One region of the Paenibacillus sp. G2S3 genome, then DNA from elsewhere that is predicted to be linked to it. Evidence: riboswitches for the same ligand, from Rfam matches in the RefSeq annotation. Region 1 holds a riboswitch; the other holds the start of a gene.
What was found. A riboswitch is a leader RNA that binds a small molecule or an ion and turns the genes downstream of it on or off. The one in region 1 is predicted to bind glycine.

Region 1 (4,435 bases):
AGTAGACTGATGCGCAGAGAGCTAGCAGCGCTTGATTGGAGCAAATATTGGATGTCGCTTTTTCACGGCGAATATGTTGTTCGCGAGCTTGGAGTGTCAGAACGAAGCCGCGTTTACCGTTACGGTCAACGGTTTGGCCAACGATACGACCTGGCATGCGGCGCATTAAATGCTCAGCTACAGCGAAGAAGCCACAGGTTGGACCGCCGAGAGAAGCTGGAATACCAAGTGGCTGAGCGTCACCGACTACGATGTCGGCTCCAAGCTTACCTGGTGTTTCTAGTACGCCAAGAGCGATCGGATTTGCACTGACGACGAACAACCCTTTAACAGCATGGATCAGCGGCTCAACGGAGCTAAGATCTTCGATGCTGCCAAAGAAGTTAGGCGATTGCATCAGTACTGCGGCAGTATCACCATCAATGGCTTCAGCAAGCTTCACCTGATCGGTAACGCCGTCTTTATAGTCAATCTCCACTACCTCAAGACCCCAAGCATTAGCCGATGTACGTAACACTTGGCGCGCTTCAGGATGAACGGTGCGGGAGACAATTAATTTTTTGCGTTTGGTAGTACCAGCTGCGAGAACGGCTGCTTCGGATAATGCCGTTGCGCCATCATACATACTGGCATTGGCTACTTTCATACCGGTTAGTTCACAAATATAGGATTGGAATTCGAAGATTGCCTGCAGTTCACCTTGGCTGATCTCCGGTTGATAAGGAGTGTAGGCTGTGTAGAATTCCGAACGGGAAATGACATGGTTAATTACCACAGGGATGTGATGGTCGTATAATCCGGCGCCGAGGAAGCTGGCGTGCGAATCGAAGTCAGCGTTTCGGTCAGCGAGACCTTTCATGTGACGTAGCAGGGCGTACTCATCGAGCGGTTCAGACATCGGCATAGTGCCTTGATAACGGACGGCTTCAGGAATATCGGAGAACAGCTCATCTATGGACTGAATCCCGACGGCTTCCATCATCTCTACGCGGTCCTGTGCTGTCATGGGCAGATAACGGTGCTTCATTAAGGTCTCACTCCTTGGCTTTTTTAAAATATAAGAAAGTACAATTTTCACGCTATACTTTATTCCTTCTATTTCTCGCTTAAAAGCTCACCGTCCTTATATGGACGCTAAAGGCGTTTATACTTGTAAAAAGGGGCCTTAATCACGACAGCCTTAAGCTGCTTGCCACGTATCTCTACGAAAACCTCTGTGCCTATTTCACTGTAAGCTGTATCAAGCAAAGCTAATCCCAGGTTGCGCTTCAGCGTTGGAGATTGGGTTCCGGTTGTGACCTCTCCGATTTTGATGCCGTCTGCATAGACTGGGTAATGGGAGCGTGGAATGCCTCGATCAATCATTTCTAGACCGACAAGACGGCGGGGAAGACCGGCTTCTTTTTGCTGTATCAACGCATCGCGTCCGATGAAGTCCGCTTTGTCCAGCTTCACGAAGAACTGTACTCCAGCTTCAAGAGGCGTGATGTCAGCCGACAGCTCCTGACCGTACAGTGGCAATTTTGCCTCGAAACGAAGCGTATCCCGTGCGCCTAGTCCAGCAGGTGTTAATCCGTGAGGAGAGCCAGCTGCGAGAAGGCCGTTCCATAACGTTGCTGCCCCATCTAGCGGAGCGTAAATTTCGAAGCCATCTTCACCGGTATAACCCGTACGGGAGATCAGTACTTCTAAACCGCAGACGGTTGCGCGTTCGATGAAGTGGAAAGGCTTGAGCGTTGAGATCGGTGCATCAGTAACTTTTGCGAGTATGGTCTCTGCCAGCGGACCTTGCAAGGCGAGCAAAAGCGTCTCGTCAGAGACATTAGTGAGTGTGACTTCACCGAATTCAGAGGTCAGATGCTCTTGCAGCCACTGGAAGTCCTTATCGATGTTGGAGGCATTTACGACAAGCATATAACGGCCTTCACTTAGTCGATACACGAGTAAATCGTCAACGACACCGCCGTTTGGATAACAGAGCAGCGTATATTGTGCCGCACCATCCGTGAGGCGGCTGACATCGTTGGTCGTCATTTTTTGCAAAAAGGCTTCCGCACCGCTTCCAATCACCATGAATTCACCCATATGCGATACATCGAACAGCCCAGCCTGCTGGCGAACGGCTTCATGCTCCTTTACGATACCTGTAAACTGTACTGGCAGCTCCCAGCCGCCAAAATCAATGCACCTGGACTCCGCATAAGCGGAATAGAGATCGTAAAAAGGCGTTCTTTTCAAAGCATCCATGTCGTCACTCCCCTAGTCTAATTACATACGAAAAAAGGACAGGCAGAAGCAATCATGCATAAATGCACTAATCGCTTTCTGCTCTGTCCTTTGTACCTGAGAGTTACCCTGCGTAACTAACCTGCAAGTTTCCCCGTTGGTGACCTGACGCATTCAGCCTCGCGTCTGATGCTCTCCAGAGGTACGTCCGACAAAGGTCCTTTTGCCTGAGAGATTCACCCCTGTTAGGGCTTACTCCTTCGGCGCCGTCTTCAAGTGAGACAGTCTCTCCCTATGCCATCATCCGCAACTGTATTTGTTTCTTATGTCTCCATTAAACGGGTATAGTAGGGCGCTGTCAACAAGAAAAAGTCAAAAAAACGACAAATTTATTTTACTGTTAGTAATATTGACATTATGCTCTGGGATCACTTAGGCTATAACTAAATTTAGAATTCCAATTTGGAAATGAGGCGGCTTGAAATGAGTGAAGTTTTAGATAACCTTCTTTACAGCGAAGAGCATGAGTGGGCACAGCAAGTGGAAGGACGCGTAGTACGTGTTGGGATTACGGATCATGCACAGCATTTGTTAGGCGATATCGTATTTGTGGAATTTCCAGAAGTGGGCTCGGCCATTTCAGCCGGTGACAGCGTTGGTAGTATCGAATCGGTTAAGACTGTATCGGAATTATATTCACCCGTCTCGGGGAAGGTTACCAAGATTAATGACGGTTTAGAAGCAAGTCCAGAGCTAATCAACGATAAGCCTTATGGCGAGGGTTGGATTTTTGAAATTGAAGTGGACGGAGATTATGCTGATGCTGTAAAAGGTCTGCTGGATGCAGCCGGTTATAGAGCGTTGGTAGGAGAGTAATTGGGATTTTTCACTGTATATTAATTTCACCGCATGTGATATTTGTAGCAGCAAGTTTCTGTTTTTGGGGACTTGCTGTTTGGTGTTTTTATATTGATGTGGAATTAGGGAAAACCTCCCTCATTTTAGAAGGATATAGCGTGAAACTAAGGATTTTAGGGAATTTCTCCCTGAAAATTCCGGTAAAACAGCTATTTCTGCCTAAATAGGGTATTAATCAGGGAGGAATTCCCTAATCTTGCGTCTGAACAAGAGAACAGGCGGAAAATCAGGGAGTATTTCCGTAATTAATAGTGGCGAGGCCATTTTTGTATGTTGATAAGCAGATTCGCACTCGGACTAACTAATATACCTATCTCTGAGTACAATCAATATTTTATTCACCCTCTTGAAGCTGCCGCAGCACAATGATCTCTACACGGCGGTTCTTTTGCTGACCTGCTGCCGATGTATTATCTGCGGTGGGCTGGGTATCAGCATAACCTGCGTATTGAAAATTGTCGGGATTCAATCCCTCCCGATCTAAGAAAAAACGAAGCACTGACAGTGCACGAGCACCAGACAGCTCCCAGTTGTCGTTAAAGTGAGAAGCCGAAGATACGGGCGTATTATCGGTATGTCCTTCAATGCTAATCTTTGCGCCGATGTCTTTGAATAAACCAGATAACTGCTGAAGAGCAGGAAAGGCTGGTGATTTCAGGTCTGCCTTACCTATATCAAATAGAAAACGATCACTGAGGGTGATTTCTATCCCCTGTGGTTTGTCAGCAACAAAAATCTGTTCTCCGAGATTATTTTCCTCCACATAGTTTGTGATCACACCCATTAATTCAGCGAGTTTAGCTTCTTGTTCTCGAAAAGCCAGCTCACGTGCCGAAGGTGCTTCATTCTCCGTTTGTTCATCAGATCCATCATTCGGTCTCGCAGTTGCAGCTGCATTCCCATTTCCGTCTGTACTTTCCGGTTTACTCTCAATTGTCTTCTCAGCATCTAAAATACCGTTCCCACCCTCAAGGACAGTGTTTCCAGATTTGAAGGTCTCGGATAATGAGCCTGTCACGATGTTATATTTGTCAGTGTCCAGGCTGCTCATCGCATACAATATAACGAAAAATATAAGTAAAAGTGTGATTAGATCTGCGTAAGTAATCATCCAACGGTCGCGGCTTTCCCGAGTCTCTACACGCCGCTTGCGCCGGTCTCTTTGTCTCATAGAAGACCTCTAGTTTCCGCACGGTCATTCGTGTCCGTGTCTGAGATGAATGAGTTCAGTTTTTTACGCACCAGCAAGGGATGATCCCCGTTCTGCAAAGAAAGAATGCCTACAAGCAGC
Region 2 (4,435 bases), 500 kb from region 1:
CCCATTCTGTGTATTCTTTTTGTTTTTAATCAAAATTGCACTTGCGAATGTACCAATTAATAAGAAGATACCAATCAATAGTGTTACATTTTGCATACCTGAATTAAAAGCATTAAAAACGAGCGTCTTCATTTCATCAAAAGCAGGCATAGCTTTAAATGTTTCAGCTTGCTTGCTATCAAAAATTTGTGAACCTGCAAAAGCTCCAGCTTTATGGAAAACATCCAGCATTTGATTTTTAAACTCGGTAGGAATATTGGTTAAATTCATGATATTAGTGTTCAACGAATCGTTATAACCTTCCGTTAATTTAATTCCTAGCATTACAACACCAAAGGAGATTCCCACTTGTCTAAAGACATTTAAGATACCAGAAGCCATACCTACATACTTTTTATCAACTGAACCCATAGCAGCATTTGTAATAGGTGGATTGACTAGAGCATTGCTAATCCCTAAAAGAATAAAGCCAGGCATCAGATAGCTCCATTCAAACGGAACTTTGATCATATAACGCATAACAAATATTCCGATTGCACCGATAAGTAGTGCTCCACTGATTAACCAACGATTACCAATTTTCCCTGAGATAATTCCTGCGATTGGACCAAGAACTATCGTGAAACCACTAATGAGTAGCATTTTTACACCTGTATCAAAAGCTGAATAACCCATGTAATTTTGCATAAGAATGGTTAAGTAAGTAAAACCCCCGTATAGTCCAGCACCTAATACAAAAGCTGCAATATTAGCTCCATTGAATGACCAATTTCTAAAAATAGATAATTCAATCATGGGCTGTGCTACTTTTCTTTCAGTAACGATAAAAGCTATAAGCAAAATAAGTGATAATCCAAGTAGACCTAAAATATGCCAGTCAGTCCATGCATAATCTCCATTCATCGCCTTTTGAATTAAGGCCAAAATCATCGTAAAAATCATGGCTGTGCTGAAAATCAGTCCCCAAATATCAATTCTTCCATTTTTGTTTGTTTCACTTTCTTTAATAACAAACATTCCTAGTAAAATTGCTACAATCCCAACAGGAATGTTAACTAGAAAAATAGACCGCCAACCATAACTATCAACTAATGCTCCACCAATCAACGGACCACCGGCAATAGCAAGCCCAACGGCGCTACTCCAAATACCTAGTGCAAGTCCTCTTTGTTTTTCAGGAAACGAAGAAGTAACTATCGTTAATGATAATGACATCATAGCTGCTCCACCAATTCCTTGAAATCCACGGAAGATATTTAACCAAATATCACTGCTTGCTAATCCACTGGCTAAAGAGCCAATCACAAAAATACCCAATCCTAATAAAAAGACTTTTTTACGTCCGATAATGTCTCCTAATTTTGAAACTGGCAACAACATTGCAGCATAAACTAAAGTATAGGCATTCAACACCCATTGTAGATTTGAAAAATTCGATGAAAAAGCTTGTTGTATTTCTGGTAATGCAACATTGACAATTGTAATATCTAACATTGCCATAAATACGGTTAAACTAACCGTGGCTAAAACCCACCATTTTCTTTTTGTTTGTGTCAAAATAAACACCCTTTCATGTATATGTGTGTACAAGTGCATATATATAATAAAATAAAAAGCACTGCATTATTTCAAATTCATGAGTGCTTTCATATTGTTAGCTGTTTTTTCAAATTTATCTACAATGAAATTATTATTAGTTTTGTAATAAACTTCTCGCCCTTCTTTTCTCCTTTGAACGATACCAAAACGACTCATGAAATCAAGATGCCGAGAAATAACTGAACGATTCTGTGGAAAATATTCTGCAATACCACCGATTGTCATTTCACCATTTGCAGAAAGAAAAATCAACAACTCACTCCGCACTGGATCAAATACTGCTCGGAAGAACTCAATATCAATATTGTCTTCTATCAGCTTTTTACATTTATTTGAATCAAGGTTTAATCCCATGGCACTACCCCCTTAATTTATTATATGCATACATGTGCACGTGTCAACACTTTTTAAAATTGATAAGTGATGAGGAGCCCCTATCTGAGTTCCACTACTCCTATTCCCACAAACTACAAAGAGACTTTTATCACTGATTAACACTCATATCGCAAGTAATATGTTAGAATATCAGAACAGCTTTACTGCGTTACCGCTTTATCAACTTCATAATTCACGAGCTATGATAGCTAAGGATTACACTTTAGCTGGAGCAGCTTCTGGAGAGACTGCGGAAATTCCGCGGCGCCGAAGGGTTCACAATCTCAGGCAAAAGGACAGAAGAGTACTGAATATGTATTTGTCATGCTGATCGCTATCAGCAGGGCAAATATTATTTGATATTCTTACGATCTGGGAGATTGGATGACATCCAATCTCTCTTTTTTTATTCCAATTTATTGTACTCACAAGGGGGAACTAGGTATGGCACAACCAGAATTAAAGAGAGAGCTGGCTAATCGGCATGTTCAACTTATCGCTATTGGTGGCACCATTGGTACAGGATTATTCTTGGGATCAGGCAAGGCGATAGAGAAGGCAGGCCCATCCATTATGATCACGTATTTAATCGTGGGTATTGCTGTGTTTTTTGTGATGAGAGCACTGGGAGAACTCCTATTATCTAAAGCGGGCTATCAATCTTTTACGGATATTGCTGAAGACTACCTTGGATCACGGGTCGCATTCATTACCGGTTGGACCTATTGGTTTTGCTGGATCATGACGGCTATGGCTGATGTCATTGCTGTTGGCGTATATGTACAGTACTGGTTTGATATCCCGCAGTGGGTTCCTGCCATCGCTTGTCTGGTCGTGTTATTAGGACTTAATCTATTAACTGTAAAGAGTTTTGGAGAACTCGAATTTTGGTTTGCTTTAATTAAGGTAATTACGATTCTCGCCTTGATTGGTCTTGGGGTCATTTTACTGATCATTGGGTTTAAGACGGATGCAGGATCGGTGACGATACGAAACCTATGGGAGCATGGGGGCTTTTTTCCGAACGGCATATCAGGCTTCTTATTTTCTTTTCAAATGGTTGTATTTGCTTACGTCGGTGTGGAATTGGTAGGGGTGTCGGCAGCGGAAACAGCGGATCCGGAGAAAAACATCCCATCAGCGATTAATAAAATTCCTTTACGGATTCTATTCTTCTATGTTGGTGCGCTTTTCGTCCTGCTATGCATAAATCCTTGGACGGAGCTCAGTCCGGCAGAGAGTCCTTTTGTAAAAACCTTTACTTTAGTAGGGATTCCAATTGCCGCAGGGATTATTAATTTTGTTGTACTAACCTCAGCGGCCTCAGCTTGTAATAGTGGGATGTTCTCGACAAGCCGAATTCTCTATAATTTGAGTAGAAACGACCAGGCGTCACCTCATTTGGGCAAACTGAATAAAAATCATGTACCAGGTAACTCGTTATTCATTTCTACAATTGTCATATCTGTAGGGGCTCTTTTAAGTAAACTTATTCCGGAGCAGGCTTTTGGAATAGTGACAACGATTAGCGCTATTTGTTTTATATGGGTGTGGGGCATTGTGCTCATCTGCCATATTAAGTATAAGAAAACCCGGCCAGACTTACAGGCGAAATCCAAATTCAAAGCACCGTTCACACCGGCTATTAATTATATTGTCCTAACCTTGTTCGCTGGGATACTGATCATCATGCTGTTCGCTGGAGAGACACGCCCGGCTTTATTGTGTACTCCGTTATGGTTTATTTTATTAGTCATCCTGTATTCGATTAGAAGCAAAAAGGGGAAAAGCAATCAAGCTTGAGTTAGGCTAGCATATTTTAATAGTTAGCGGGGGATCGGCTCCGGCATACTGAAAGAAAAATTAATAGAAGAGTAGCTAGTGAGCTGGGAATCGCTATTAATAATGTAAAAGGACAGCTGATCGCTGTCCTTTTGACATTCCACTTTATGAGGTTATTCCTTGCTAACTAGGTTTGCTTTCTTTTCAATCGCGATCTTGCTTTTCATCGGCATAAATAATGTTATAACAAACGCCGCAACGGATAATATCATCATAAAGTAATAGGCGTCACTCGCCCCAAGAATCGATGCTAGGGATTTAAGGATCTCAGGAGTAGTAGAGGGGTTGCTCTGCATCACTGTGGCCGCATGACTTGTTGCCTGCACGGTATAGATCGTAATTACGACGGCAGTACCGATGGCTCCGGCAATTTGGCGAACGGTATTGTTCACTGCTGTACCATGCGTACCGAGTTGTTTGGGCAGTGCATTTAGTCCAGCCGTATTGAGAGGCATAGTGATGAAGCTTAATCCAATTCGGAGGCCGATGGTACGAATCATTAAATACATATACGTTGTCGATTCAGATAGATCGGTTACCGCCCACATAGATGGAATAATAAAGAGTAAACCAATAATGAACAGTGGCTTGGCACCGAAACGATCGTATAATTTACCGG

Region 2: another riboswitch for glycine. It lies ahead of QNH28_RS29300 (amino acid permease); the one in region 1 lies ahead of gcvT (glycine cleavage system aminomethyltransferase GcvT).

What each region holds. Positions count from the first base shown of each region.
Region 1 covers NZ_CP126095.1:6,129,770-6,134,204, reverse strand. Annotated here, with positions in the region: gene gcvPA (aminomethyl-transferring glycine dehydrogenase subunit GcvPA) at 1-1,027, opposite strand, end outside; gene gcvT (glycine cleavage system aminomethyltransferase GcvT) at 1,135-2,247, opposite strand; glycine riboswitch at 2,432-2,530, opposite strand; gene gcvH (glycine cleavage system protein GcvH) at 2,710-3,102, shown strand; gene QNH28_RS27195 (OmpA/MotB family protein) at 3,479-4,315, opposite strand; gene QNH28_RS27190 (flagellar motor protein) at 4,312-4,435, opposite strand, start outside.
Region 2 covers NZ_CP126095.1:6,632,519-6,636,953, reverse strand. Annotated here, with positions in the region: gene QNH28_RS29310 (MFS transporter) at 1-1,557, opposite strand, end outside; gene QNH28_RS29305 (ArsR/SmtB family transcription factor) at 1,624-1,953, opposite strand; glycine riboswitch at 2,204-2,284, shown strand; gene QNH28_RS29300 (amino acid permease) at 2,419-3,777, shown strand; gene QNH28_RS29295 (DHA2 family efflux MFS transporter permease subunit) at 3,930-4,435, opposite strand, start outside.